4 regions of the Rouxiella sp. WC2420 genome follow, and region 4 is predicted to be linked to each of the others. Evidence: predicted binding sites of a transcription regulator. Region 4 holds the regulator's gene; each other region holds the start of a gene.
The links. The regulator CRP, encoded in region 4, controls carbon source genes, mostly activating them, when cyclic AMP is high. The targets are predictions, from matches to a motif close to ATGTGANNNNNNTCACAT.
Positions count from the first base shown of each region.

Region 1: the regulator CRP is predicted to act here: its motif matches at 4,526-4,543, upstream of AB3G37_RS06930 (PTS sugar transporter subunit IIB).
Region 2: the regulator CRP is predicted to act here: its motif matches at 4,583-4,600, upstream of udp (uridine phosphorylase).
Region 3: the regulator CRP is predicted to act here: its motif matches at 4,778-4,795, upstream of AB3G37_RS17730 (DeoR family transcriptional regulator).

Region 1 is NZ_CP165628.1:1,466,075-1,473,846, forward strand. It holds gene AB3G37_RS06905 (ABC transporter substrate-binding protein) at 1-538, shown strand, start outside; gene AB3G37_RS06910 (TIGR01777 family oxidoreductase) at 600-1,499, opposite strand; gene yfcG (GSH-dependent disulfide bond oxidoreductase) at 1,684-2,313, opposite strand; gene yfcD (NUDIX hydrolase YfcD) at 2,634-3,185, shown strand; gene AB3G37_RS06925 (LacI family DNA-binding transcriptional regulator) at 3,208-4,224, opposite strand; gene AB3G37_RS06930 (PTS sugar transporter subunit IIB) at 4,608-4,907, shown strand; partial or broken gene AB3G37_RS06935 (PTS sugar transporter subunit IIC) at 4,989-6,233, shown strand; gene pta (phosphate acetyltransferase) at 6,316-7,772, opposite strand, start outside.
Region 2 is NZ_CP165628.1:4,992,797-5,000,568, reverse strand. It holds gene metR (HTH-type transcriptional regulator MetR) at 1-17, opposite strand, end outside; gene metE (5-methyltetrahydropteroyltriglutamate--homocysteine S-methyltransferase) at 122-2,398, shown strand; gene AB3G37_RS23015 (SDR family NAD(P)-dependent oxidoreductase) at 2,645-3,409, shown strand; gene AB3G37_RS23010 (dienelactone hydrolase family protein) at 3,526-4,353, opposite strand; gene udp (uridine phosphorylase) at 4,730-5,491, shown strand; gene AB3G37_RS23000 (tyrosine-protein phosphatase) at 5,645-6,427, shown strand; gene AB3G37_RS22995 (DedA family protein) at 6,513-7,040, shown strand; gene rmuC (DNA recombination protein RmuC) at 7,189-7,772, shown strand, end outside.
Region 3 is NZ_CP165628.1:3,820,920-3,828,691, forward strand. It holds gene gsiB (glutathione ABC transporter substrate-binding protein GsiB) at 1-1,229, opposite strand, end outside; gene gsiA (glutathione ABC transporter ATP-binding protein GsiA) at 1,287-3,203, opposite strand; gene AB3G37_RS17725 (isoaspartyl peptidase/L-asparaginase family protein) at 3,277-4,290, opposite strand; gene AB3G37_RS17730 (DeoR family transcriptional regulator) at 4,514-4,744, opposite strand; gene moeA (molybdopterin molybdotransferase MoeA) at 5,075-6,319, shown strand; gene moeB (molybdopterin-synthase adenylyltransferase MoeB) at 6,324-7,085, shown strand; gene AB3G37_RS17745 (ABC-F family ATPase) at 7,211-7,772, opposite strand, start outside.
Region 4 is NZ_CP165628.1:339,767-347,538, reverse strand. It holds gene AB3G37_RS01610 (phosphoribulokinase) at 1-483, shown strand, start outside; gene AB3G37_RS01605 (amidohydrolase) at 535-1,716, opposite strand; gene AB3G37_RS01600 (MFS transporter) at 1,744-2,940, opposite strand; gene AB3G37_RS01595 (LysR substrate-binding domain-containing protein) at 3,131-4,039, shown strand; gene AB3G37_RS01590 (OsmC family protein) at 4,064-4,474, opposite strand; gene crp (cAMP-activated global transcriptional regulator CRP) at 4,822-5,454, shown strand; gene AB3G37_RS01580 (YccS/YhfK family putative transporter) at 5,515-7,593, shown strand.

The DNA.
Region 1 (7,772 bases), 1.1 Mb from region 4:
AAAAGCCAAAGCACTGCTGGCCGAGGCGGGGTATCCCAACGGTTTTGATATTGACCTGTGGGCGATGCCGGTTCAGCGTCCTTACAATCCGAACGCCAGACGCATGGCCGAAATGATCCAGGCCGACTGGGCCAAGATTGGCGTTAAGGCGCATATCGTCAGCTATGAATGGGCGGAATATCAAACGCGTATTCGCAACGGCGAACATCAAGCGGCGTTAATGGGCTGGACTACGGCAAACGGCGATCCGGATAACTTCTTTGGCCCGCTGTTTACCTGCAAGGCAGCGCAGGGGGGTTCCAACTCGGCGAAATGGTGTGATCCGCAGTTTGACAAGATTATCAACGAAGCCCGCATGACTACCGATCATGAAAAGCGCGTGGCGTTGTACCAGCAGGCGCAGCAGATCATGCACGATCAGGCTCCGGCTATCATGATTGCACATTCAACGATCTTTGAACCTGTGCGCAAGGAAGTGTCAGGCTATGAAATCGACCCGTTTGGTAAACATATTTTCTATCAAACATCAGTGAAATAAGAGTGCGCGGGTGAAGGTGCCAAAAACCCTTCACCCTTTTATACAGCGAAATTAGTGGGATTTATTTATCCAACACATCTTCCAGCGCCGGTTTCAATTCACTGTATTTGAATTCGAAGCCGGCATCTTCCAGCCGCTGCGGGATCGCCCGTTGCCCTCCCAGCACCAAAACCGCCGATTCGCCCATTAGCAGCCTGACCACGCCAGCCGGAACGCGCATAAATGAAGGTCGGTGCAGCAGTTCGCCCAACAGCGCGCTGAACTGATCGTTGCGGATCGGATAGGGTGCAACCATGTTGAAGGGGCCATTGAGCGTTTCATGATTAAGCAGGAAAATGATCCCATTCACCATGTCGTCGATATGGATCCACGGCATGTATTGCTGACCCTCACCCAGAGGTCCGCCGAGTCCAGCTCTGAACGGCAGCACCATTTTGGCCAGTGCGCCGCCTTTTTCAGCCAGCACGACGCCGGTACGCAGCAGGCAAACTCGAGTTTTATCGCTTTCTGCCGCTAGCGCCAATGCTTCCCAGCGGGCACAAAGCTGCCAGGTAAACTGCTTATTCGGCGGTTCGTCCTCGGCGACAACCGCCTGTCCCTGATCGCCGTAATAACCCACCGCCGAACCAGAAATAAATACTGCAGGGGGCTGCTGGCTAGCGTTGATCAGTTGTGCCAGTTTCTCTGTCATCTGCCAGCGGCTGTCGCAAAGCTTCTGTTTTTGCTCCTTGGTCCAGCGTTTGTCGGCAATCGGCTCACCGGCCAGATTAATCACCGCGTCAAAGCCATCTAATGAGGTTTTATCTTTTAAAGAAGGCCAGAGATCGACTTTGGAGCCAAGAATTTTGGCCGCTCGCTCCGGCGCGCGGGTTAAAACGGTAATCTGGTGAGACTGACTCAGAAGCGTTTCAGTGAGACGACGTCCAATCAGTCCGCTGGCACCGGTAATTAAAATCTTCATGATCTGCCTCCTAATAACGTGCTGATACTTATCTGTACCCTGAATTGAGCATAGTTTATGTCGGCGTCGCAACGCGCGATGCAGAGCACATCCTGAAGTTATTTATTGTTAAGTGAGATGAGATGATAAGCAGAAGTGGTAAGGAAGGGGGATTTAACGCCCCCTTGAGCAGAGGGCGAGCGGATTATTTTGCTTCAGCCAGTGCGTAGGCCCTGGCGGTTGCCGGGCGATTTTTGATTCTTTCGAACCAGTTGCGCACGGCAGGATAATCAGCCAAATCTATGCGCTGGCGTTCATGAGCGACGACCCAAGGATAGGTCGCAATATCTGCGATACTGTAGTACTCGCCTGAAATATAAACATTTTTCTCAAGTTGAGTATTCAAAACGCCGTACAAGCGCCTAGTTTCTTGTTGGAAACGTTCAATGGCATAAGGGACGGGTTGTGGGGCGAAATGAGTAAAATGATGGTTTTGACCTAACATTGGGCCGAATCCCGCCATTTGCCAGAACAGCCACTGCAGGGTGCTGGTTCTTTCGCGTAGCTCTTTACTCAATAATTTGCCGCTTTTTTCTGCCAGATACTGCAAGATAGCGCCAGATTCAAACAGGCTCAGCGGTGCGCCGCCGTCAACCGGTTGGGTATCGACAATCGCAGGGATTTTATTATTGGGGGAAATGGCGAGAAATGCGGGTTGGAATTGGTCTCCTGCTTTGGTATCGACACGATGAAGTCGATAGGGAAGGCCAGTCTCTTCCAGGAAAAGGGTGATTTTGTGTCCATTTGGTGTTGGTGCATAATAAAGATCGATCATGATTGCCTCCTGCGTAATTATTTTATGGTCCATCTGAGTATTTGATGTCAACCGATGGGCTGGATGCGAATTCTACTGCGTATAAATTGTGCCTGATTTTATCAACTAAATATTAACAAATAGCCTTGTGGCTAATATAGCTGCTAATGATAGCAGGCTATGTGAGACTAGTCTGATGCTTTATCGCGACCTTTGACATAGGTTTTACATATCAATAACGCATCTGTTGCTATTGAAGCGATCCCCATGAGCCAGATAGAATCACCGAACTCATTGAAAATCACTGCGCATCTCCCGCGCTATAAAGAAGGTTTCACAGGATGACGAATCAAGAGCAAAACACCGGCAGTACTGAGTGGGTTGATATCGTTAATGAAGAAAACGAAGTGATTGCCCAGTCAAGTCGCCAACAGATGCGCGCTCAAAATCTCCGTCATCGCGCCAGCTACATTGTGGTCCATGATGGCATGGGAAATATTCTGGTTCAGCGTCGAACCGAAACAAAAGATTTCTATCCTGGCTGGCTGGATGCAACCGCGGGTGGTGTAGTGCAGAGCGGTGAGAATATCCTCGAGTCGGCGCGTCGTGAAGGCGAAGAAGAGTTGGGAATTGCCGGTGTGCCGTTTGCCGAGCACGGCTCTTTTTACTTTGAACAGGACAACTGTCGCGTCTGGGGGGCACTGTTTAGCTGCGTATCCCATGGACCTTTTGCGTTGCAGGAAGAAGAAGTTGACGAAGTTAGCTGGATGAAACCGGAAGAGATCACCGCCCGTTGTGACGAGTTCACCCCGGATTCTCTTAAGGCGTTGTCACTGTGGCTAAGCCGTAACAATGAGAAAGATCACGGCAAACCGCTTAGCGTTGAAGAATAATCGTTTCAAATGACGGGACTGTCTAACAGCTTTCCCGTTTGCAAAGGGCCGAAATTACGGCCTTTTGTTTATCCCACTCGTTTTCCTGAATTCTGGCCAGTAGCGCCATTCCTGCCTGAGTCCCTATTTCCCGATGCGGCACGGCCACGGTAGTCAGCGGCGGCTGGCAGACTTTGCTGATGTCACTGTTGCCAAACCCTGCAATCGCCAAATCTTTCGGCACGCGTATTTTTCGGCGTTGGCATTCAAACATTGCTCCGCAGGCCAGTGCATCACTGCTGCAAATCAGCGCGTCCATATCTGGCCAGTTGAGCACCAGTTCGGTCAGCAACGCGGCACCCGTACTAAAACTTGAAGCGGCGTGAGTACTAAGCATCCGCGTGGGGGAAAGATTATTGTCGAGCAGGGCACGATGCCAGCCGCGCAGTCTTTGCTGCGATACCCACTGTTTTTGCGCGGCGCACATCAGGCCTATCTTGCTGTAGCCAAGAGAAATCAGATATTCAGTTAGCTTATAAACCGCAGAGGCGTTATCAATGCCGATGTTGATATCAAGCGGATTTTCGACTCTGGCACCCAGTTCAGCGGTGGGTAACTGGGCATTTTCAAGCATGTCATAGGTGGCGGCGGTATGTCGGGCATCAAACAGGACTACGGCGGCAAGGTTGTAGGATAAAAAGGTTTCGAGCAGTTTTTGCTCGCGGTCTTCCTGATTCTGCGACTCTGCCAGCATTAGCTGGAATCCGGCCGGAATCAGCACCTCCTGTAGCCCGGCGATCATTTCCGCATGACCAAATTCCGCCAGCGAGGAGCAGATAACCGCCACCACATTCGAGGTGGAAGAGGCCAGCGCGCTAGCAGAATAATTGGGAATATAGCCGAGTTCGCTAACTGCAGATTCAATCTTTTCTCTGAGTTTGTCAGAGACCATCTCCGGTTGTCGCAAGGCTCGCGACACGGTCATCGTGCCGACACCCGCCAGTTTTGCCACGTCGGCCAGCGTGATTCGTCCCGTTCCTCGCCGTCTCCTTCCCTCCATATTATGACTCCTGACCTTTCTTCATGAATACCAGGTTTAGTGCGAACTGCGCTGTTTTATAAAATTTTGTTAATAAATAACGACCGCATTAATAGATGAATTTATTTAAGATGATTTTTATAAGTTAATTTCTATACGGCAAAAATCTTCCGCTTTGGAATGGACCCGTTATAGCTTGAATATTTTTTTAAACTTGGTGTAAGCATATCATAGCGCGCTTTAAGACAAATAACGTAGAACCTTCGGAAATTTTTGATAGCGCTATCACAAAAAGGCTATGCACTTGATGATAGCGCTATCTTTGTGGGCTTCATCACAGATATTTCCTGATTTGCCCGCATACTCATTTGTACTCGCTTTGCATATAAATCCATGAGGTAAAGATGAAATCTTTAACGATTTTAGCAGTTTGTGGTGCAGGTCTGGGCAGTAGCTTCGCCTGTGAGATGAGTATTGAGGCTGTATTAAAAGACTTAGGCATTAAAGCCAACTTGTCTCACTGCGATATATCAAGTGCCGCATCGACGAGAGCCGATATCATTATGACTGGTTCAAATTTCAAATCGCAATTTGATCATTACACCATCAACTCAAATATTATTTATCTTAAGCGTTTGGTCGATAAAAAAGAGATTAGTGAAAAGCTCACTCCAGTATTAAAAGAGCTGGGTTATCTGAATTAAATCCAGCCAAAAATAGACATAATCAATCACGAAAAAAATAAAAATTAATCTTATTCATCCTGCAAACACGAGGGGCAGGTCATGTCTTTCCTATATTTTATTGTTAACGATGTTTTAGGCCAGGCTTCAATATTAATTGCCCTCATCGCCATGGTAGGGCTAATAGCATTAAAGAAAAGTGTCGGGCAGATTATCACCGGCACCTTAAAAACGTTGCTCGGATTTTTGGTATTGCTAGCGGGTGCCAACATCATTGTCGGCGCGCTTAACTTTTTGGGCGAAGTGTTTCAGAAAGGTTTTCACATGCGCGGCGTCGTCACCGACGTGGGTTCGATTGCCGGCATTGCCCAACAAATGCTGGGCCGAGAGACGGCGCTTATCATGGTGTTGGCATTTATCATTAATATCCTGATAGCGCGTTTTAGCCGTTTTAAATACATCTTTCTTACCGGTCAGGCATCCTTATGGATGGCAACCGTGTGTTCGGTCGTGGGATATATGGGCGGCCTGCGCGGTACTGAACTGATCCTGATTGGTGGCATTATCGCCGGGCTGATGTCCGTAGGCATGCCCGCGCTGGCGCAGCCTATCGTGCGCAAGATAACCGGCTCCGATGACATCGCTCTGGGGCATTTTTGCACAATTGGATATCTAATTCAGGCGGGAGTCGCCAAAGTCACGGGTGACGTCAGCAAGAGTACCGAAGACATCGAGCTGCCTGAGTCTTTCTCTTTTCTGCAAGATACCTATCTGTCGATGATGGTGGTGATGATCCCTATCTATCTGATCCCGACTATTGCAGCAGGTCCTGAGGTGGTAGCCCAGTATTCTCACGGCGTCAGCTATTTAATCTTCGCTTTCCTGCAATCGGTGCAGTTTGTGGTGGGTGTTTACGTGCTGCTGGCAGGCGTGCGGTTACTTTTGGCAGAAATTGTTCCGGCGTTTCGCGGCATTGCGCTGCGCATCGTGCCTAATGCGATTCCGGCTCTGGATTGCCCGGTCCTGTTCCCCTATGCGCCGAATGCGGTGATTGTGGGTTTTCTGTCGACTACAGTTGGATCGATTCTCGGGATGTTTATATTCCCAAGTGTTGGGCTAGCGATGATATTGCCGGGCATGTTGACCAACTTCTTCGCGGGTGGCACGGCCGGGGTGTTTGCCAATGCGGTGGGAGGGCGTCGCGGAGCCATTATTGGCGGCATTTTCCACGGATTTCTAATCACTCTATTGCCCGCGCTGTTGTTACCGCTGCTGGGCAGCTACGGCCTGCAAAACGTCACTTTTAGCGATGCCGATATCATCAGTGTTGGGTTAGTGTACGGTCATATCCTGAACTTCTTCCACTGACATCGCGCACAAAAAAGCCGGTCATCAAGACCGGCTTTGCGTTTTCAAAACGGTGGTGGCGCTATTTTGCCCCTGCCGCAAAGGCTTCATCTGCCTGCGCTGACTGAATTGCTGTCAGGGCCACGGTGTAGACGATATCGTCAACCAGCGCACCGCGCGACAGGTCGTTTACCGGCTTGCGCATCCCTTGCAGCATAGGGCCGATGGAGACCAGGTCTGCTGAACGCTGCACCGCTTTGTAAGTGGTGTTTCCGGTGTTGAGGTCAGGGAAGATAAATACCGTTGCCTGACCAGCAACCGGTGAGTTAGGCGCTTTGGATTTCGCCACATCGGCCATGATCGCCGCATCGTATTGCAATGGGCCGTCGATGATTAGATCAGGACGTTTTTGCTGCGCCAGACGTGTCGCTTCGCGCACTTTCTCGACGTCGCTACCGGCACCGGAAGTCCCGGTAGAGTAGGAAATCATCGCCACGCGAGGTTCGATACCAAAGGCAGCCGCAGAATCGGCCGACTGGATAGCAATCTCGGATAGCTGTTCGGCATCGGGATCGGGGTTGATCGCGCAGTCGCCGTAAACCAACACTTGATCCGGCAGAAGCATGAAGAATACCGACGACACCAGAGAGCTGCCAGGTGCGGTTTTAATCAACTGCAACGGGGGTCGAATCGTGTTGGCAGTGGTGTGAACCGCGCCTGAAACCAGGCCATCAACCTCGCCTTGCTCCAGCATCAGCGTGCCAAGCACTACGTTGTCTTCTAGCTGCTCGCGAGCAACAACCTCGGTCATGCCTTTACTTTTGCGCAATTCAACCAAACGATCGACATACTTTTCGCGCGCTACAACCGGATCGACAATTTCTATACCTTTACCCAACACGATACCCTGAGCCGCGGCCACGCGTTTAATTTCGTCTGGATTACCCAGCAACACGCATTCCGCAATGCCACGTTCGGCACACAAAGATGCCGCCTTGACCGTGCGTGGCTCATCGCCTTCTGGCAAGACGATTCGTTTGCCAGCTTTGCGCGCCAGCTCGGTCAGCTGATAGCGGAAGGCAGGAGGCGAGAGTCGATGAGAACGCTCTGAGTGGGCGCTCAGCGAGTTGATCCAGTCAGCGTTAATATGTGAAGAAACATAAGTTTGCAGCTTCTCGACCCGCTCGTGGTCATCAGCAGGAACTTCCAGACTAAAGCTTTGCAGATTCAGTGAGGTCTGCCAGGTATTGCTGTCGACCATAAATACCGGCAGGCCGGTCTCAAAGGCGCGAGCACAAAGCTGCTGAATGCGTTCATCAACCGGGTAACCGCCGGTCAGCAAAATCGCGCCCAGTTCGATACCGTTCATGGCCGCAAGGCAGGCTGCGACCAATACGTCAGGACGATCTGCCGAGGTAACCAGCAGCGAACCCGCGCGGAACAGCGACAGCATATTGGGAATACTGCGTGCGCAGAAGGTGACTGATTTGATGCGACGAGAGTGGATTTCACCTTCGTTAATAATGCGCGCGCCCAGAT
Region 2 (7,772 bases), 620 kb from region 4:
TGTTTCAGTTCGATCATGAGAGTCCTTCACTGTCACTGTGAATAATTTGCGCTTGTGGAATATACAGTACCTGCGGATTATGGATGTGTAAACATCTGGATGGCCAAATGGGAATTTAAAGATGACGATACTGAATCACACTCTGGGTTTTCCACGCGTTGGTTTGCGTCGTGAACTGAAAAAAGCTCAAGAAAGCTACTGGGCTGGCAACATCACTCAAGAAGAATTATTGGCGACGGGCCGCGAACTGCGCGCCCGCCATTGGCAACAACAACAGCAGGCTGGCGTGGATTTAGTGCCCGTTGGCGATTTCGCCTGGTACGATCACGTTTTGACTACCAGCCTGTTGCTGGGCAATGTTCCAGAGCGTCACCAAGGCGCTGATGGTTCCGTCGATATCGACACCTTATTTCGCCTGGGTCGTGGCCGAGCACCGACGGGCAAACCTGCCGCCGCTGCCGAAATGACCAAATGGTTCAACACTAACTATCACTACATGGTGCCTGAATTCGTGAAGGGTCAGCAGTTCAAACTGACCTGGACTCAGTTGCTGGAGGAAGTTGACGAAGCGTTGGCGCTAGGCCACAAGATTAAACCTGTGCTGCTCGGCCCGTTGACTTATCTGTGGCTAGGCAAAGTAAAGGGCGAGCAGTTTGACCGCCTGTCACTGATCAACGATATTCTCCCGGTTTATCAGCAAGTTCTGGCTGAGCTGGCAAAGCGTGGCATTGAGTGGGTTCAAATCGACGAGCCTGCACTGGTGCTGGAATTGCCACAGGAATGGCTGGATGCCTACAAACCGGCTTATACCGCGCTGCAAAGTAAAACCAGGCTGCTGCTGACTACCTATTTCGACAGCATCGGCCACAATCTGGAAACTATCCGTCATCTGCCGGTACAAGGTTTGCACATTGACGCCGTGGCGGGCCGCGATGATCTGACGGCGGTGGCCAACGCGCTGCCGAAAGACTGGCTGCTGTCGCTGGGCGTGATTAATGGCCGTAATGTCTGGCGTGCCGACTTAAGCACCTGGTTTGATCGCCTTAAACCTCTGGTTGCCGGTCGCAGTATTTGGCTCGGTAGCTCCTGTTCACTGCTGCACAGCCCAATCGATCTTAGCGTCGAAACGCGTCTGGATACAGAAGTGAAAAGCTGGTTTGCCTTTGCCCTGCAAAAATGTGCCGAGCTGGCGATGCTGGCTGATGCACTGAACAATCCGAGTGCTGAAGCGCAGAGAAAACTGGCTGAATACAGCGCCCCAATTCGTGCTCGTAAAGAATCTACCCGTGTAAACAACGCCGCTGTCGGCAAGCGTCTGGCGGCAATCAATGCCAGAGATATCGAGCGTCCAAGCGCCTATCCAAATCGTGCCAAGTCTCAGCGCACGCGTTTTAATCTGCCCGCCTGGCCGACCACGACGATTGGTTCATTCCCGCAAACCACCGAAATTCGAGGCCTGCGCCTGGACTTCAAACAGGGTCGGCTGGACAGTAAAAATTACCGCACCGGCATCAGCGAGCACATCAAGCAGGCAATCAATGAGCAGGAACGGCTAGGGCTGGACGTGCTGGTACACGGGGAAGCCGAGCGTAACGACATGGTCGAATACTTCGGCGAGCATCTGGACGGTTTTATATTTACTCAAAACGGCTGGGTGCAGAGCTACGGCTCTCGCTGCGTTAAACCGCCGGTAATCATCGGTGACGTGAGCCGTCCTGAAGCCATTACTGTTGAGTGGGCCAAGTACGCGCAGTCTCTGACCGAAAAACCGGTTAAAGGCATGCTGACCGGCCCAGTGACCATTCTGTGCTGGTCATTCCCGCGTGAAGACGTGAGCCGTGAAATCATTGCCAGGCAGATTGCTCTGGCACTGCGTGACGAAGTTGAAGACTTGGAAAAAGCCGGTATCGGCATTATTCAAATCGATGAACCAGCGCTACGCGAAGGCTTGCCTCTGCGTCAGTCCGAATGGCAGGCTTATCTGCGCTGGGCAGTTGACGCCTTCAAACTGAATGCCGCGATTGCTCGTGACGAAACACAGATCCACACTCATATGTGTTACTGCGAGTTCAATGACATCATGGATTCTATCGCCGCGCTGGATGCAGACGTGATCACCATCGAGACTTCTCGTTCAGATATGGACTTGCTGGAGTCGTTCAGGCACTTCGAGTATCCGAATGAAATCGGTCCGGGTGTTTACGATATTCACTCGCCGAATGTGCCCAGCGTGGAGTGGATTGTGGACCTGTTGCGTAAAGCTGCAGACCGCATCCCGGCTGAGCGCCTGTGGGTAAATCCAGACTGTGGCCTGAAAACTCGCGGCTGGACGGAAACACGCGAATCGCTGGAGAACATGGTGAAAGCCGCTCGGCGCCTACGCGCTGAAAACGTCTAAGAGTTAATGTGTGATGTTGTGATGTCATTGGGCGCTTCGGTGCCCTTTTTTACGTCTGATTGCCCGCCATTATTATTTTGTAACTTCTTTGATGCTGCTCTGTAGCCCCCGACACCCTTTGCCTGCCCCCAATCCTTACGCGCTAATTTGGCCGATTTGAGCCGAAATAGCAGATTTTTTACTAGGCTGAAAGGAGTAAGCCCTTTAGACAATAGTTGATTAATGATTCAACGTAAGGAGACAAAGATGAGCCGATTTAAAGATAAAGTGGTCGTCGTCACTGGCGCAGGTTCTGGTATGGGAGCTGCAACCGCGCAACGCTTCTCGGCTGAAGGAGCCATTGTTGTGCTGGTCGGACGCACTGAAGTCAAGTTGGCCAAGGTGGCTAACACGCTGGAAAATACCCACTATTATATCCACGTCGCCGATATCTCAAATCCGCAGGATGTTGAAAAACTTGCCAAAGTAGTGCTGGACAAGTTTGGCCGCGTTGACGTGCTGGTAAACAATGCCGGTGTGGTGGTGCAGGGTAAAGTCAATGAAGCCAGCATTGATGACTGGAAGAAAATTCTCGATATTGATGTCAGTGGTGTGTTCTACGCGACGCGCTTCTTTATCGATGCCTTGAAAAAGAGCAAAGGTAATATTGTTAATGTTTCATCGGTTTCAGGTCTGGGCGGTGACTGGGGCATGAGCTTCTACAATGCTGCCAAAGGAGCCGTGACTAATTTTACCCGCTCTCTGGCAATGGACCACGGTGCAGACGGTGTGCGTGTCAACGCTGTCTGTCCGAGTCTCACGCTGACCGACATGGCCGGTGACATCAAAGACAACAAGGCGTTACTGGCGAAATTCGCTGAACGAATCCCGCTAGGTCGTGGTGCCGAGCCTGAAGAGATTGCCTCGGTGATTGCCTTCCTTGCCAGCGATGACGCCCGCTTTGTTACCGGCGTTAATCTGCCGGTTGATGGAGGTTTAAGTGCCTCGAACGGGCAGCCTAATCAGTCTTAACTATTTATTTTTAACTAATTGTTCATGTTGCATGAGCATTAAAAAAGCCCCGGGGTAAATGCCTCGGGGCTTTTTGATTCCATTAATGGAAAATTCTATTAATGCGCTCGAAAGATTTACTTCACGCCATATTTGGCAAACCACGCCAGCATGCGCTGCCAGCCATCGGCCGCGGCTTCCGCGTTATAGCTTGGGCGATAATCGGCATTAAATGCATGCCCGGCTTCAGGGTAAACCACGATCTCGGCATTGGCATTGGCGGCACGTATCGCCTGACGCATACTTTCAACCGTATCCTGAGCAATACCCGTGTCCTGACCGCCGTACAGCCCTAATACCGGAGCCGTTAAGTCAACCGCTTCATCGACAGGATGAGTTGGCGTGCTCAGCGTTTTATTGCCCACCAACTTGCCGTACCACGCAACGCCAGCCTTGAGTTGCGGGCTATGAGCAGCATAAAGCCAGGTGATACGCCCTCCCCAGCAGAAACCAGTGATCGCCAATTTGCTGGCGTCACCACCGTGCTGAGCGGCCCAGTGCGCGGCATGGTCCAGATCCGCCAGCACCTGTTGGTCAGGAACTTTGCTAACCAGTTTCTCCAGCAGCTCACCGACCTCGGTGTAGTCGGCAGGATCGCCCTGACGGAAATACAGCTCAGGCGCGATCGCCAGGTAGCCTTCTTTAGCCAGTCGGCGGCAGAGATCGCGGATGTGCTCATGTACGCCAAAGATCTCCTGAACCACCAGCACAATCGGCAGTTTGCCAGTGTGTTCGGCCGGTCTTGCCAGATAGGCAGGCAGATTTTCTCCCTGCGATGGGATGGTAGTTTCGCCCGCGTGCAGGCCTTCAGTATCGGTGTGGATAGTGGTAGCGGATACAGGCGTAACGGCAGGGGAGAAACTGTCAGGTGCTTGTTTTAATTGTATTAAATCATCAGTCTTCATTGCAGTCTCCATACAAGGGTAAATACTTTTCTTTTAAAACGATGAATCGGATTTTCGAAATAAAGACTCAGTTTCTAAACTATAAGCCATAAAATGATCACATCAACAACCATAGCCTGTCATCTGCCTGCACCTTATGTAAAAAATGCTTAGGCGCGCGAAATTTGACCGGTTAGGCATAAAGACCGCAGGGATTAATCATTATAGATTGGCTTAATTGCTCAAAATTTTGTGATTTCCATCACATTTAAAATGTAATCGATGGTAATTGTAGTGTCGCTTAGCGATTCGCATCACAAAATTAAGCTGCAATGAGCGATAAAGTAAGGAGATATTATGCTCGTTATAAATGACCGAATTAAAAAGGAGTTCAATTATGTCTCAGTCTGAAGTTTTCCATCTTGGCCTGACCAAAAGCAGCTTGCAGGGCGCCACTCTGGCCATCGTACCAGGGGATCCCGAGCGCGTAGAAAAAATCGCCAGACTGATGGAGAACCCGGTACGCCTGGCTTCACACCGCGAGTTTACCTCTTGGCGCGCAGAGCTTGATGGCAAATCGGTCATTGTCTGTTCTACCGGCATCGGTGGGCCTTCAACTTCAATCGCCGTGGAGGAGTTGGCTCAGCTTGGCATCCGCACTTTCTTGCGCATCGGGACCACTGGCGCAATTCAGCCGCATATTAATGTCGGCGACGTACTGGTAACGACTGCAGCAGTCCGCCTTGATGGTGCGAGCCTGCATTTTGCACCGATGGAATTTCCGGCCGTGGCAGATTTCGCCTGCACGACCGCGCTGGTTGAGGCCTCTAAGGCGGTCGGCGCAAATATTCATATCGGCGTGACGGCTTCCTCTGACACTTTCTACCCTGGCCAGGAGCGTTACGATACCTACTCAGGCCGCGTGGTTCGTCGTTTCAAAGAATCGATGCAAGAGTGGCAGGAGATGGGAGTCATGAACTATGAAATGGAATCCGCGACCCTGCTGACCATGTGTGCGAGCCAAGGTCTGCGTGCTGGTATGGTGGCGGGCGTAATCGTCAATCGTACTCAGCAAGAGATCCCAAACGCCGAAACCATGAAGCAGACAGAAAGTCATGCGGTGAAAATTGTAGTTGAGGCTGCGCGCCGCCTGATTTAATGCTGATAATAACCTGATTTTTTCCTGATAATGCGGCGTAACAGGCGTTAACCGTGTATCTGATAAGGGCTGCCAATGGGTGGCCCATTTTTTTATCTTTTTCGGGCTATCTGGTATGGTCTTAGCACTGACCTTTGAATAATAAGAGACTCTATGACGGCAACTATTTTCCTGCACCCCTCGCTAACGCTTCTGGAAGGCGGCGTTAATTTTCGCGATCTTGGCGGTAATACCGTAGCTGATGGCCGACGCATCAAACGCGGTTGGCTTTACCGTTCAGGCGCGCTGGATAACCTGACCCAGCAGGATCAGCAGTTTCTGAGCAACATTCCGGTCAAATACATTCTCGACTATCGCGATGCCGATGAAGTCGCAGCCAAGCCCGATATTCTATGGGCCGGCTGCGAGTATCATCACGCGCCGGCGAATCCGCTGAGCCACGTGGTAAACGCTAATCTTGAAAGGCTGACGGCAGAAACTATCGCTGAATTTGATCCGCAGGAATTTATGCAGGAGCTTTATCGTCGTCTGCCATTTAATAACGATGCCTATAAAAAGCTGGTGGGTCTGTTACTACAATCCGGAGGCGGTGCGCTGGTGCAGCATTGTGCGGTAGGCAAGGATCGCACCGGCATCGGATCAATGATCGTATTGCTGGCGCTGGGCGCTGACTGGAACACCATCAAAGAAGATTATTTACTGACCGAAACCACGCTGGCAACCTTCCGCGAGAACATGCTTGATAAACTCTCGGTAACCCTGCCACCAGAAGCACTGGAAAAGTTCAGCTATGTGCTTTCAGTCAAGGAACTGTTCATTGATACCGCAATAAACGCTATCACCAATCTCTATGGCAGCACGGATAACTGGTTGGAAAAAGAGTACGGTTTGACTGCCGAAGTGCGTGAAGAACTGCGAAGTCGTTATCTGGAATAAGCCCTCTTTTAGGTTTGGTTGAGATAGCCTGCCTTTAAATATTGGAACAAAGGTTTTTTTAGATTAGTAAACAGAGGCGGTCTTTTTGAGCATCAACGAAGTTATTCAATACGTTACGGATTTTGTACGCCAACATCAGACCTGGGCTGCACCGATCGCGTTTTTCCTCGCTTTTGGCGAGTCGCTGGCTTTCCTCTCTTTATTACTTCCAGCCACGGTGATCCTGCTGGGGGTAGGGGCATTGATTGGTGAAACGGGCATCCCTTTCTGGCCAATATTTGCCGGAGCTGCAGCCGGGGCATTTTTTGGCGACTGGCTGTCATATTGGATCGGTTCCCACTATCGCGACAGCGTGCCGCATATTTGGCCATTCAAAAAACATCCGCAAATGCTGGTACGTGGTCATGCATTTTTTGAACGCTGGGGGATGCCTGGTGCCTTTATTGGTCGCTTCTTTGGCCCATTACGTGCTGTTGTTCCGCTGGTAGCAGGAATTTGCGGAATGCCGCAACGCTACTTCCAGCTGGCAAACTTTACTTCTGCGCTGGTCTGGGGCTTTGGTATTTTGGCTCCGGGGGCGTTTGGCATTAAATGGCTTAGCCAATGGTTTTAATTAAATAGTCAATCCGCAGTAAAAGGTTATTGGGCCCGTTTTCTGGAAGACGTCTCGCAAAGTTTTGGCTGGCGATTTAAAAGCATCTGGACATCCATACAGTATGCATTTACCTTGACCCTCAAGAGACTTACACAGGGGAAAATCGGTGGATATCAGCATCATTTACGCGGTGGGTGCAGGTTTGATCGGCCTTTTACTGGGCTGGCTAATTGCCAGTATGCGCCAGCAGCAGGTGCAGGCAGACAGCGATACCCGCTATAAATTGCTTGAGCAGGCACAGGCACAACTAGCGAACGAGAAAGTTGCGTCGCAAAGTGATCTACTGCAGGCCAGGCAACAGCAACGTGAAAGCGAGCTGGAGCTGCGGACCTTGCACAGCGCTCAGGCGGCCAGTGCCGAAAAACTGCAGCTGCTGGCACATTGGCAAAACGAGTGTGAGCAGCTTAATCAGGAGCTGCGGGCCCAGCGTGAGGTTAACAGCGCGCAAGAGGCCGAGCTGCGTGAAGTTGTGACTCGACTCGATGAAACAAGAATGGCCGCCGAAGAGAAACAGCGACTGTTGATCAACAGTGAGCAGCGTCTGAATAGCCAGTTTGAAAATCTCGCCAACCGTATTTTTGAACAAACAGGCCGTCGTGCCGACGAACAAAACAAGCAAAGTCTCGACAAACTGCTGCTGCCATTGCGTGAGCAGCTCGACGGCTTTCGTCGTCAGGTACAGGACAGCTT
Region 3 (7,772 bases), 1.8 Mb from region 4:
GACCAGCCAGTGTAGAACATCCGCAGGCCCGACTCTTTCTGGCCGACGTTCTCAACCTGAGCGGCACGCTGCGCGGCATCAAAAGCAGTCACAGTGACTTTAATCCCTACCTGCGCCAGCTGCTGCTGTGCGAACTGAATGACTTTCTGCGCGGTGCTGGAATTGTGTGACGACCACAGCGTAGTAGTGAAGCCGTTTGGATAACCCGCCTCTTTCAGCAACTCTCGGGCCTTGGCCGGATCGTAAGGCCATGGCTGATATTTTGCAGAATATTCGATACTGGTCGGCAATGGCCCTTCAGCAGGCACCGCGTAACCGGCAAACGCCACTTTAATCAGCGCCTGTTTGTTAATGGCATAGTTGATAGCCTGACGGACTTTTAGATTATCAAAAGGCTTTTGGGTAATGTTGAAACTGATGTAACGCTGCAAAATTGATGGCGAAGTCACCAGATTCAATTTGCTGTTTTTTTCCAGCAAAGCCGCCTGCTCATAAGGCACCGGATACGCTAAATCGGCCTCACCGGTTTGCAACATTGCAGCACGGGTATTGTTATCAACCACTGGCCGCCAGGTGATGGTGTCCAGTTTTGGCTCGCCTTTTTTCCAGTAGCCGTCAAACTTCTTCACTTTCACGAAATCAGTCTGATTCCACTGTTCCAGCGTATAAGGGCCTGTTCCGACCGGATGGAAACCAATGTCTTTGCCATATTTCCCCAGCGCCGCAGGTGAGATCATCACCGCAGAAGGGTGTGCAAGATTATTAATAAAGGCTGAGAATGGCGCTTTCAGAGTGATCTTGACGGTATCAGCGTCAATCACCTCGGTTTTGGCAATCATCTTGAACAGGTTGTAACGTTTGAGATGGCTGTCAGGATTGCTGGCGCGATCGAGGTTAACTTTTACCGCTGCCGCATTAAAATCGGTGCCATCCTGGAATTTGATCCCCGGATGCAGCTTGATAGTGTAAGTAAGGCCATCCTGGCTCACGGAGTAGCTGTCGGCCAGCACGTTAACCAGCTTCATGTCTTTGTCAAAACCGAACAGGCCCTGATAAAACGATTTTGCTACCGCCTGAGAGAGCGTGTCGTTGGCGTCATACGGGTCCAGTGAGGTGAAGTTTGAACCAACTGCAATCACGACATCCTTCGCTGCCCAGACTGAACCGGAAGCCATTGCGCTAAGCATTACCGTCGCCAGAACGGCTCTGCGCATCATTTTCTGCTTCATACTGATTTCCTTTTCCTTAGACCCTGTAGATAAAGCTCCCTGTAAGTTGGGCGCTCCTTAATAAACGCCGGCAATAGCATGACGAGCAACGTAATGCCCCTCAGACACTTTCACCAGCGGTGCAATAATAGGCTCATCGCCGATCGCTCGGATCGGACTTGGGATTTCATCCACCAGCAGCGCCTGTTCAACACGTCGATGTTGCGGGTCCGCCACTGGCACCGCAGCCATAAGCTTGCGGGTGTAGGGATGCTGCGGATTTTCAAACACCGCCGCCCGTGGCCCGATCTCGACAATTTGCCCGAGATACATAACCGCGACACGATGGCTTATCCTTTCTACTACCGCCATGTCGTGCGAGATAAACAGAAACGCGATGCCAAATTCTTTCTGCAGATCCATCAGTAGATTGACGATCTGCGCCTGTATCGAAACATCCAGCGCCGACACCGACTCATCGGCAATCACTACTTTAGGATTCAGTGCCAATGCGCGGGCAATACAGATCCGCTGACGCTGACCGCCTGAAAATTCATGCGGATAACGCTCGGCGTGCTCCGGCAATAGCCCAACTTTCTCCAACAGCCATGAAACCCGCTCTTTTGCCTGTTCACGACTGCCAATTTTATGGACCAGCAGGGGTTCCATGATGGAATATCCCACCGTGAGGCGCGGATCGAGGGAGGCGTAAGGATCTTGAAAAATAAACTGAATATCACGTCGAAGATGTTGTAGCGCAGAACTGGAAAGCTGCCCGGTATGTTCGCCATCGAACACAGTTTTGCCGTTAAAAATAACTGAACCACTCTGGCTTTCGACCAGCCTGAGCAATGAACGCCCAGTGGTAGATTTGCCGCAACCGGATTCTCCAACCAGCGCCAGAGTTTCTCCGGGATAGATATCGAAGCTCACCTTTTCCACCGCGTGCACATAGCGGTTTATACGATTAAACAGGCCACTGCGTAACGGGAAACGAGTCACCAGACTGCGCACCTGCAAGATAGGAGCGGCACCTAAAGTTAAAGTATTTTGAATTAAGGAGGAGTCATCAACGGGCTGATCGTTGACTTCGGTATTTAACAGCGGGAAACGAGCGGGTAGCTGAGTGCCTTTCATTGCGCCAAGTTTTGGCACCGCAGCGAGCAACGCGCGGGTGTAGGGATGTTGCGGCGCGGCAAATACGCGACCCACTTCACCGCTCTCAACACTTTCACCTTTATACATCACCAGCACACGGTCGGCGATTTCGGCCACCACGCCCATATCGTGAGTAATGAAAATCACCGCCATCTGCATCTCTTGCTGCAGCACGCGGATCAGTTGCAGAATTTGCGCCTGAATGGTGACGTCCAGCGCGGTGGTCGGCTCATCGGCAATCAGCAGCGCCGGTTTACACGACAGCGCCATCGCAATCATCACTCTCTGGCGCATCCCGCCGGAAAGCTGATGCGGGTAACTATCAAGAATATTTTGCGCTTCGGGAATGCGCACCAGCTCAAGCATGCGCAAAGCTTCTGCACGCGCGGCGGCATGGTTTTTGCCCTGATGCAGACGGATAGATTCGGCAATCTGTTCGCCGACCGGAAACACCGGGTTAAGCGAGGTCATCGGCTCCTGAAAAATCATTGCCATATCCGCACCGCGCAGCTTGCGCATCTCGGACTGGCGGGCGGCAGTCAGGTCAACAATCTGCCCGTTACGACGCCTAAAATCGATTTTTCCCTGATGAACCTGGCCACCACCCTGCTCCACCAGGCGCATCAATGCCAGTGAGGTGACGGATTTCCCGGAGCCTGATTCCCCGACGATCGCCAGCGTCTCACCGCGTTTTACCTCAAAGTCGAGATGACGCACTGCCTCAATCGCCTGCCCCTCGTGCTCGAAACGAACGCTGAGACTGCGCACCGACAGCACTTGATCGTCAAGCATTGTCGGTGCCGAAAACGCGTGCTCGGGGGAAATTGTCTGACTCATCACGACTCCTTAACCATGTACTTCTCCCTGAATTTCTTGAAACTCGCCTGCTGATTAGCAATAACTTCAGATGTTAACGATAAATTGCCACTTCTGGCGCTTTGCCAACGTAGGCAAAACCGCGATACATACCTTCGCTGTTAAACGGCAGGCGTACATTGCCGAAACGGTCGATGGCTATCATGCCACCCGAGCCTTCCAGCGCCACCAGCTTTTCCATTACCACTTTATCGGTGGCCTGTTCGAGTGTAAGTCCTGCGTACTCAATCAGCGCGGCGACATCATAGGCCGCGACTGTGCGCATAAATACTTCACCAGTGCCGGTGCTGGAGACTGCGACCGTTTTATTGCTGGCATAGCAGCCTGCGCCGATAATTGGCGTATCGCCAACACGGCCAGCCTGTTTATTGGTCATGCCGCCGGTTGAAGTCGCAGCAGCCAGATTACCCATAAGATCCAATGCAACGGCACCAACAGTGCCAAATTTGCGATCTGGATCTAAAGGATCGTCAGAAATATTGGCATTTAAGCTCGCTCCGTCATGATCAAGCATGACGCCATCAGTTTTCAGAGCGCGTTGCAGTTGATCGAAACGGTCCTGAGTGAAGAAATAATCTGCCGACACCATTTCTTGCCCGTGCTCACGCGCAAACGATTCCGCGCCTGCGCCGGTAAACATTACGTGCGCGCTCTGTTCCATCACTTTACGGGCGGTCAAAATCGGATTGCGGATGTGACTGACGCAGCTGACAGCGCCGGAATCCAGTGTGCGGCCATCCATAATACAGGCATCGAGTTCGTGAGTGCCCTGGTGGGTAAATACCGCGCCGGTTCCGGCGTTGAAAAACGGACACTCTTCCAGCAGGCGAACCGCCTCGGTCACTGCGTCAACCGCGCTGCCACCCGCTGCCAAAATTGCCTGCCCGCTGCTGACGATCTCTTCCAGCGCCTGTAAATAAAGACGCTCTTTTTCGGCGCTCATTGCCTGGCGAGTTATCGCCCCAGCGCCACCATGAATAGCAATTACCGCCACCGGTGACGTTGAATCAGGTGTTCCGCCTATCACTACAGTTTGAGATATGGTCATTTTTTCGCTCATGTGCCACTAAGGCCGCCTAAAGAATAGTCCAGGATTTCGACTATATTTAGCCGTGCAGAGTATGTAAAGCTGAAAATTAAGTCCATCTTGACGAGGCTAATTGCTTAGATTATTTATAGAAAATAACGCGCAGGAATGAATAACCGACGGCGGATAAAACGAAAAAAAGGAAAACCAGCGGCGCTGATTTTCCTTCTTGATATTGAGGGGCTCAACTATGAGAGACGCGCTGCAAGCTATTGATCCAGCCATAGGAAGGCGGTGGATCAACGCGACGTGCCCTACCATGGCGGCGTTGAATCAATCCTTTGTCTTGCATTTCGTTGAGGTCACGGCGAATTGTTTCCAGACTCACCTCTAACCAAAGCGCTAACTCATTAACCTGAACTACCTCATGTTGATCCACCAATTTCAGGATGGCCTGATGGCGGTTTTTTTTCATCACGATGCAACTCCAGACGCAAAAGACAATTTTATGTGACACCCATCACACAAGGGCCAGTAATAATACGCCGATTGCAGGATCATTTATGCGATCGATCTCATTCTTTTAGAAGATTTTAAGAACTTTTTAAGCTTAAGATTGCTGATCTGCTGCTATTCAGATCTTAAAGATCGCTTAAACATTTAGAAACGTTCACGTCACTGAGTGCTTTTCGTTGGCCGTTCGTTTGGGCGCGCAGGGCTTTCTCTGGCATAATCAAAGGATATTTCTCACCATCAACCGGCTCGCCTTATGCCCCTTCTCAGCCGGTAATAAAAGGGTTTAATGATGGAAAACACGTTTACCTCTGGCCTGATTTCGCTACAAGAAGCGCTGAACAAAATGCTCTCGCAGACCTCGCCATTAACTCAGGCAAAAACTGAATGGCTGCCACTTACCGAATCCGCAGGCCGCATCACCGCCAGCGCGGTGCGTTCTCCGGTATATGTGCCTCCGTTTGATAATTCGGCTATGGACGGGTATGCCATTCGCAGTGCGGAATATCGCGAAGATGCCGTATTCACCGTGGCCGGTAAAGCCTTTGCTGGCGCGCCTTTCAACGGTGAATGGCCTGCCGGAAGCTGCATCCGCATCATGACCGGTGCGCCCGTGCCCTCCGGCGCAGACGCGGTAATCATGCAGGAAGAAGCGGAGAAAACCGATGCGGGCGTGCGTTTCACTGTGCCGGTTGAAAAAGGTCAAAATATTCGTCTTATCGGCGACGATATCCGTCAGGGGCAGGAGGTTTTAGCCGCCGGCGTGCGACTGGGTGTCGCTGAACTGCCGCTGCTGGCTTCTTTGGGAGTTGAGAAAGTCGAAGTGAATCGCCGTCTCAAAGTGGCGGTATTTTCCACTGGTGACGAGTTACAGCCGGTCGGCACGCCATTAGAAGAAGGCCAAATTTACGACACTAACCGCTTTGCGGTTCACCTGATGCTCGATCAATTAGGTTGTGAAGTGTTGGATTTAGGCATTATCCGCGACGATCCGGCAGCGCTACGCCAGGCTTTCCAACAGGCCGACAATTATGCTGACCTGGTTATCAGCAGCGGTGGTGTCTCAGTCGGCGAGGCTGATTACACTAAGTCGATGCTCGATGAAATCGGCCAGATTGGCTTTTGGAAGCTGGCAATTAAACCGGGTAAACCTTTCGCCTTTGGTAAATTGAATAACGCGTGGTTCTGCGGTTTACCCGGCAATCCAGTTTCAGCCGTGCTGACTTTTTATCAGTTGGTGCAACCGTTGATCGCCCGCCTTTCTTCACACACTGACTGGCGCTTGCCGCCGCGCCTGCGAGCCAGAGCGGCGAGCAACTTTAAAAAAACGCCTGGTCGTCTCGATTTTCAGCGCGCGGTGTTTGTGCATAACGCGCAGGGCGAACTTGAAGCTCGAACCACGGGCTCTCAAGGTTCACACGTGTTCAGTTCCTACAGCCTGGCTAACGGCTTCGTGGTGCTGGAGCGCGAGCGCGGCGACGTAGCGGTGGGCGAATGGGTCGACGTTGAGCCATTCAATGCCTTGTTAAAAGGATAAACCGATGACACTGCCAGAGCTAAGCGATGCGGAAACCCTGCGCTACAACCGGCAGATTGTGCTGCGCGGTTTTGATTTCGACGGGCAGGAAAAGCTTAAAGCCAGTCATGCGCTGGTGGTGGGTCTCGGTGGGCTGGGATGCGCCGCCGCGCAGTATCTGGCCGCGGCGGGGGTTGGCGCGCTTACCCTGCTCGATTTCGACACCGTTTCGCTTTCTAATCTGCAACGCCAAATCTTGCACAGCGATGCGCGTATCGGCATAAAAAAAGTCGACTCAGCAGCCATCGCGCTGGCAGCGATTAATCCCCACGTCATTCTTAATACCGTCGATCATCAACTCGATGCCGAGCAACTTTTGAAGCTAATCGACGAATGCGACATCGTGCTCGATTGCACCGATAACGTCGAAACGCGCAACCAGCTCAATAAAGCCTGCTTTACGCTGAAAAAACCGCTGGTTTCTGGCGCGGCAATCCGCATGGAAGGGCAAATCAGCGTTTTCACCTACCAAGACGATGAACCTTGCTATCGCTGCCTGAGTCGGCTGTTTCGCGAGCAGGCGCTTAGCTGCGTGGAGGCTGGAGTTATGGCACCGTTAGTGGGCACTATCGGCAGTTTGCAGTCTATGGAAGCCATCAAGCTGCTGGCGGGCTTCGGGGAAATTAAAAGCGGCAGATTGCTGATGTATGACGCCATGACGCTGCAATTTCGTGAAATGAGGTTGGCGAAAAATCCGCATTGCGAGGTTTGTGGCAAATCAGCTTAGTCCCTATCGCTGATTTAAAGCATTAAAAAAGCCGGTTATCAAAACCGGCTTTTTTTCTATTTATTTCAAAAAACTAGCGTTTAATTATTTCAAAAAACTAGCTTTACAGAATCAGCTTGAAACGCTTAGCTATTGATGCCCTGGCTGCGCAGGTAATCTTCGTAATTACCGGTGAAATCAGTGATTTTGTTCGGCGTGATCTCGATGATTCGGCTCGCCAAAGAACTCACGAACTCACGGTCGTGGGAAACGAAGATCAGCGTGCCTTCATACATTTCCAGCGCCATGTTCAGCGATTCGATGGATTCCATATCCAGGTGGTTGGTAGGTTCATCCATTATCAGAATGTTTGGACACTGCATCATCAGTTTACCAAAGAGCATACGGCCCTTTTCGCCACCAGAAAGCACTTTAACTTTTTTCTTGATGTCGTCCTGACCAAACAGCAAACGCCCCAGAACACCGCGCACGGCCTGCTCGTCGTCTTTTTCCGATTTCCACTGGCTCATCCAGTCGAATACGTTCATCGTTTCGTCGAACTCGTACTCGTGATCCTGCGCGTAGTAGCCAATCTTGCAGTTTTCAGACCATTTTACGGTACCGGCATCGGGCAGCGAATCGCCTACCAGCGTTTTCAGCATGGTGGTTTTACCGACGCCGTTTGCACCCAGAATCGCCACTTTCTCA
Region 4 (7,772 bases):
GAGGGGTTACATGGCGGAGTCGTGACTAATCAGGTGGATGTCGCCAAACATGTCGACCTGCTGGTTGGCGTGGTGCCCATCGTCAACCTCGAGTGGATACAAAAACTGGTGCGCGATACCGGTGAACGCGGCCATTCTCGCGAGGCGGTAATGGACTCGGTGGTCCGTTCAATGGACGACTATATCAACTACATTACTCCTCAGTTTTCACGTACCCACATTAACTTCCAGCGCGTGCCGACCATTGACACCTCTAACCCGTTTGCCGCCAAGGCCATTCCTTCACTGGATGAAAGTTTTGTGGTCATTCATTTTCAGGGATTGGACCAGATTGACTTCCCTTACCTGCTGGCAATGTTGCAGGGATCTTTTATTTCGCATATCAACACGTTGGTGGTACCTGGCGGGAAAATGGGTCTGGCAATGGAGCTGATCATGGGGCCGCTGGTGCAACGGCTGATGGAAGGCAAGAAGATCGAATAAGCCTATTCTGCGCCGCGTTAATCGTGTTAAAAGCGCGGCGCAGAAATCATGTTATTCGGCCATCAGCAGTTGGCGAATAAATCCAACGTGCAGCTGAACGCCGATAGCCAGAGCATCTTCATCCAGTTTAAATCGCGGATGATGCACACCGTGAGTCGCCCCTTTGCTCTCGTTACCGCTGCCGATAAACACGAAGCAGCCTGGAATTTTTTCCTGATACGACGAGAAATCCTCACTGCCATAAATCGCCGAAGTCACCTCAATGAATGCCTCTGCGCCTCTTTCCTGTTTAATGACGCGGCGAGCAATGGCGCAGGCTTCAGGATGGTTATTGCCGATGGCATAGCCTTTAGTCCATTTCACCTCAACTTCTGCGCCGTGGGCATAGGCAATCCCTTTGACGGTTTGTTCCACCAGCAACGGAACCCTGGCCCGAACTTCAGCGCTGTGAGTGCGCAGCGTCCCCGCCAGACGTGCGGTATCAGGGATCACGTTATACACCTCGCCGGCCTGAAACACGGCAACAGTCAACACTGGCGCGTGCAGCGGGTCCAGCTTGCGCGCGACAATCTGCTGCATTGCCGTCACCATTTCTGCGCCGATGGTCACCGGATCGATACACATGTGCGGCATCGAGCCGTGGCCGCCACGCCCTTTGAGCAGGATGTCAAAATTGTCGCTCGACCCGCTGAATACGCCCTCTTTCAACGCAATCTGTCCGGTCGGATAATTCGGCAACACGTGCAGTCCAAAGATCATGTCCACACCGTCGAGCACGCCAAGCTTGACCAACTCTTGAGCACCGCCCGGAGGCGCTTCCTCCGCGTGCTGGAAGATAAAGCGCACGGTTCCTTTCAAAGAAGAACGACACTGTGACAGCACCTTCACCGCGCCCAGCAGCATGGCGGCGTGGGCATCGTGACCACAGGCGTGCATCACGCCGGGGTTGGTGGAACGCCATTCTTCGTCAGTCTCTTCCTGAATAGGCAAGGCGTCGATATCGGCACGTAACGCATAGATCGGCCCATTTTTATCGCCGGTCAATTCAGCGATTACGCTATTCGGCGTCAGGCGTTTTAATGTCACCCCCGCCATCGCGGACAGCTGCTCGGCAATATAATCCGCCGTTTTTGCCTCCTGAAAGGAGAGCTCGGGATTGGCATGAATATGTCGACGCCAGCGCAGGACGTCCTGGTTAACTTCACTCACTAATGCTGCAAAATTGTGGCTCATTTTGGCTTCCTCTCAAGGTGCGTTTAACTAGGCTGCGTCACGCGCAGCAAGACGGATTTTGGCAAGTAAAGGCAGCATCAGCAGGCCAGAGGCCCACATTGCCAGCGCCAGAAAGATAAAAGTCGAGTGATAGCCGTGGGTCAGCGTTATCAAATAACCCATCACGATCGGCGCAACAAAACCGCCCAGCGTGCCGCCGGTATTCAGCAGGCCAATAGCTCCGCCCATCACGTTGGTGGGTAGTCGTTTCATTGGCAGAGTAAAAGTAGTGACAAACGACGACATCAGAAAGATATTGCCGAGGAACAAGAATAGGCAAGTCGTCACCATCGAGCTGGAGGCATACACCAGCCAGATACAAATTCCGCTCAGCAGCGATCCATACAAGATGACCTTTGGCTCACGCCCTTGCAGGTATTTACCTACCAGCCAGCCGGTAGAAAGCGAGGAGATCCAAATCCCCAGGCCGCCAATGGCGACAATCATGCCGGAAACCTCCAGCGAGAAACCGCGCTGTTGCACCAGGTATTTCGGCAGCCAGGCCATCAATCCATAGGCAGGAATATTGACGCAGAAGTTAGCCAGAAACAGCACCAGGACTATCGGATTCTTCAGCAAAGAGAGATAGCTGGCCGAAGCGTGAGAGCCGGTGGTCAGACTGCTTTTTGGGGGCGATGGCACCAGAAACAGGATCAGTGCCGCGACCACAAACGCCAGCAGCCCAAGGGTCGAGAACGAAACGCGCCAACCAAAATGTGCCAGACAATAAACCGCCAGCAGCGGCCCCAGAGTCATAGCCAATCCGGCTGAAGACAACAAAATCGATTGAGCAAAGGTGCGTTGTTCGAGAGCAAAGTTGGCTACTACCGACTTGGCGCAGGAGGTGGGATAACCGGAATGCCCTATTCCCGACAAGAAACGGAAAGTGACTAACAGCCCCAGTCCGAATCCCAGCAGGCCAAAACACAGGGCAAAACCGCCGAGCAAAGTCAGTGAACAGGCGAGCACTTTCTTGTAACCAAAACGATCGTTGAGCCAGCCAGAGGGGATCTGGAACAGTGAATAAGCTAAAAAGAACATGCCGGTGATATATCCCAGCTGTTGGGGCGGTAAATTAAACTCGCGAGAGATAGGCAACAGCGCAAAACCGATGACTGTCTTGTCGAGATAAACCAGAACATAACCAAAAAACAGTAAGAAAATCATTAGCGAACGATTTTTCATAACTGATATCCTCAAATGTTATATCCCAGTAGCCACCCCTGACCTGAGAAGAGAAACGCTCTTGCTTTGATTTATTTTTATGTTTTTATAACAGTGATTTACTGTCTGCTTAAAAACCTAGCAGTTTTATTTCACAGCCATAAGATGTAATTTTTTACTGGGTGATGCTTTTTACTGATAGGGGTATGCGATGAAATATTTGCCGAAGCTGCAACAGCTGAAGGTTTTTCAGCAGGTTATCCAAAGTGGCAGCATTCGTGGTGCAGCAAGAGCCATGAATCAATCGCAGCCTGCGGTTAGCCGCACGTTGCGCGAGCTGGAGCAAATTCTCGATACTCAGCTGATCGTGCGCGGTTCTCAAGGGATGACGCTGACCGAAACCGGGCGCGCCTTTTCCCAACGAATGCAGTTTATTTTGCAAGAGCTAGAGCGCGCCGCCGATGAAATCCAGCAGATTAATCAGTATTCGCAGGGCTCGGTGGCGGTAGGATTTTCTTCACTGCTGGCTCTGACTATTTTCCCGGCTCTTGCCAGTGAATTCGCTGCGAAATACCCGCAGGCCAAGCTGCACATCAAGGAAACCCAGCTTTCAACCCTGCTTCCTGCCCTGCGTGAAGGGCGTCTGGATTTCGCCATCGGCACGCTGGGGCCGGGGCTGCCGATAGAAGATATGGTGGTTGAACCGCTGTTCAACGCGCCTTTTTGTATTATTGCCCGTAAACAGCACCCGCTGGCACTGGCCACGTCGTTGAATCAGTTGAAAGAGGCAAGCTGGCTGCTGCCGGAAACCGATATGGGCTATTACCAGCAACTTGCAGCGCTATTGGAGGAGCATGGCTGCCATGCCGGACAATCGCCGATCCGCACTGATTCGTTGATCAGTGGGCTAATGATGATGCTAAATGCCGATTATCTTTCTGTGGTGGGCAATGCAATGGCAACGCCGTTTTTCCTCGAAGACAAGCTGTGCCGCCTGCCGATCGACAGTCTGCCGAACGCGCAATACTGTTTGGTATACTCACAAAAAACGCCGCTAACCTTAACGGCGCGGCGTTTTCTGGATTTACTCCGTGTTCACTGCCAGCGTTTTGCGTGGTAGGGATGGAGGTCGTGCTTGCGCAGATTACTCTTGTGAGTCAATCACTTCAAAGCTGTGGGTAATGGTCGCCGCCTTGCCCAGCATCAGTGACACTGAACAGTATTTCTCTGCCGACAGTGTTACCGCGCGCTCAACCACTTTATCGGTCAAATCTTTACCAGTGACGATAAAATGCAGATTGATGTGAGTGAACAGTCGCGGCGCTTCTTCACGGCGCTCAGAGGTCAGTTTGACTTCACAGCCAACAATCTCGTTGCGCCCTTTTTGCAGAATCGACACCACGTCAATGGCGCTGCATCCGCCTGCCGACATCAGCAACATCTCCATCGGACTTGGCGATTTATCACCCGCATTGCCATCCATTAAAATCTGATGGCCTGAGGCCGACTCACCCAGAAATGTTAAACCTTCAACCCATTTTACCCGTGCCTGCATGTGAATTTCTCCGCTCATAATTTTTAAAATAGACTACCCTTTACCCCCGAAACTGGCAACGTAACTCGATCCGCGTCATGCTGAAGCGAGACAACACAAGACACGTCTGCAAACCTGTGCTACAAACAAAGCCGAAAGAAACTTTCCAACAAGTTGCGGCTAGGTTTTTTAGGTGTTAACAGGATAACCTTGGTGATAATGGCAAATTACAGCTTAAATCACTCCACCTGCCGCTTGCAGCATTGCTGGTCAGTTCATATGCTAAAAGAGCGCGAAGTAAAAAATCGCCGAACAGGGATTTCAAAGCCCTGTGATTTTGGGCAGCGATAATAAGAGGATAATAGCTAATGGTTCTCGGCAAGCCACAAACAGACCCTACTCTCGAATGGTTCCTGTCTCATTGTCATATACATAAGTATCCATCTAAAAGTACGCTGATTCACCAAGGTGAAAAAGCCGAAACGCTTTACTACATCGTGAAAGGTTCGGTTGCCGTTCTGATCAAAGATGAAGAAGGCAAAGAAATGATACTTTCCTACCTTAACCAAGGTGACTTCATCGGCGAGCTGGGACTCTTCGAAGAAGGTCAGGAACGTAGTGCATGGGTCAGGGCGAAAACTGCCTGTGAAGTGGCAGAAATTTCCTACAAGAAGTTCCGCCAGCTGATCCAGGTTAATCCAGATATTCTGATGCGCCTGTCCGCACAGATGGCAAGCCGACTGCAGATAACTTCCGAGAAAGTGGGTAACCTCGCCTTCCTGGACGTGACCGGTCGCATTGCACAAACTCTGCTGAATCTGGCTAAACAGCCGGATGCCATGACTCACCCGGATGGTATGCAGATCAAGATTACCCGTCAGGAAATCGGTCAGATAGTCGGCTGTTCACGCGAGACTGTGGGTCGAATTCTAAAAATGCTTGAAGATCAGAGTCTGATTTCAGCACACGGTAAAACGATTGTCGTTTACGGCACTCGCTAATCGTCCTAAAAACGGCGCGGCAGATAACTGTCGCGCCGTTTTTGTTGTATCCTCTCAATTATGACGCTTTGGCGACGAATCTTTTATCACCCTGAAGTTAACTACGCGCTGAGACAAACGCTGGTTCTCTGCCTGCCCATTGCTATCGCCATGCTGTTTGGTCAGTTAAGAATGGGAATGCTGTTCGCGCTGGTCCCTGCCTGCTGCAATATTTCCGGCCTCGACACCCCGCATAAACGTTTTTTCAAACGCCTTGCTGTAGGCGGCTCGCTGTTTGCCGTAAGCAGTGTTCTGCTCCAGTTGATGCTGATTAACTGGCATTGGCCGCTGCCGCTGATCATGCTTGGCCTGACGCTACTGGTTGGCGTGACCGGCGCGATTGGCCCACTACATGCTCGCCTGCTGCCCGGCGCACTGGTAGCGGCGATTTTCACCTTGAGTATGGCGGGCGCGGTGCCGATCTGGCAGGCTCCACTGCTGTTCGTGGTCGGCACGGCGTGGTACGGGCTGTTTAACTGGTTCTGGTTTCGACTCTCTGACGAGCAGCCGATGCGCGAAACTCTCAGCCAGCTTTACCATGAACTGGCCGACTATTTTGAAGCGAAATATAGCCTGCTGACCCAGCACACCGACCCTGAAACCGCGCTGCCGCCGTTGCTTAACCGGCAACAAAAAGTTATCGACCTGATCGCTACCATGTACCAGCAAATTCACATGCTGCCGACCGGCGATCGTCAGCACCACAAGCGACTGCTGCGAAGTTTTCAGGTGGCGCTGGATTTGCAGGAGCATATTACCGTCAGCCTGCATTTACCTTCAGAGGTGCAAAAGCTGGTAGAGGAGAGCCACGCCGAGGCGGTTATCCGCCGTAACGCAAAGATTATCGCGACGCGACTGCGGGTAATAGCCGGAGACATTCTCTATCATCGCCGTTCTGACCGTTTTACCATGGCCAACGAGCTGGCGGCGCTGGAAAAAATCTCCTCCCGCTATCGAGATAATCCGGTTGGCCAATTCTGCTATTACCATTTCAGCCGCATCGCTCGCCTGCTGCGCACCCAGCGCCCGCTGTATCGTCGCGATCTGATGCAAACGCAAAATCGCCTGCCGTTCTGGCCCGCGCTAAAAAGTTATTTATCTTTCAAATCGGCGGCGCTGCGCAATGCTGCACGTTTAGGACTGATTCTGGCGCTGGGCAGCAGTCTGGGGCTATTTTTCAATTTGCCCAAGCCATACTGGATTTTGCTGACTACGCTGCTGGTTAGCCAGAATGGTTATAACGCTACCCGTGTGCGTATCCAGCACCGAGCATTGGGCACACTGATTGGCCTGATTGCCGCTGCGGGGCTTTTGCAGCTAGAAATTCCGCAAAACATCACACTATTTTTCATGCTGATTATCACACTGGTTTCTTACACCGTACTGCGTAAAAACTACGGTCTTGGGATGATTGGTCTGACCGTGACCGCCGTTTATACCCTGCAATTGCTGGCGCTTAACGGCGCGCATTTCCTGCTGCCGCGACTGTTCGACACACTGATTGGCTGCGCGTTGGCGTTTGGTGGCACGATTTGGCTGTGGCCGCAGTGGCAAAGCGGCATGCTCAGGACCAACGCCCATCAGGCGCTGGAGACCGATCAACAGGCTATTCGGCTAGTCTTACACGACAATCCCGACCCTGCCGAGTTGGCCTATGCGCGCATGAAGGTCAATCAGGCTCATAACCAGCTGTTCACCTCGCTGAATCAGGCGATGCAGGAGCCGGGTTTTAATTCGGATTATCTGTCAGATATGCGTTTGTGGGTAACTCATAGCCAGTTTATCGTCGATCACATCAACGCGATGACGATTCTTGCCCGCGAGCATTACATGTTGACGCCGAAACTGGCGGTCGAGTATTTGCAAACCTGCGAAATCGCGCTGCAAGGCTGTCAGCAGCGACTGATTTATGATGGGCCGAGCAGCGAAAAGTCACTGTTTAACGCGCCGGAGCAGCATTCCGACATGCCGATCACCGAGATGGAACGCCATTTGCGCCGCATGCTGTCGCATCTGGCTGCCATGCATACCATTTCGTCCCTCGCCTGGAAACAACGGCCGCATCACGGGATATGGTTGACGAGAAGAGTGAAAGAGTAAGCGCTGTTTTATGGAGTGACGCAATCGCATTTTCAAGGTCAATAAACTTTGAATCAAGTTCAATAAGCTCTCAGGAATTTTTCCGGTTCAATAATTTCAATGAGCATTTAACCGGCAACCTGCACTAAGATCAAAACATCCTATCTACTGAATTTAACTCTCTAAATTTAAATGAAAAA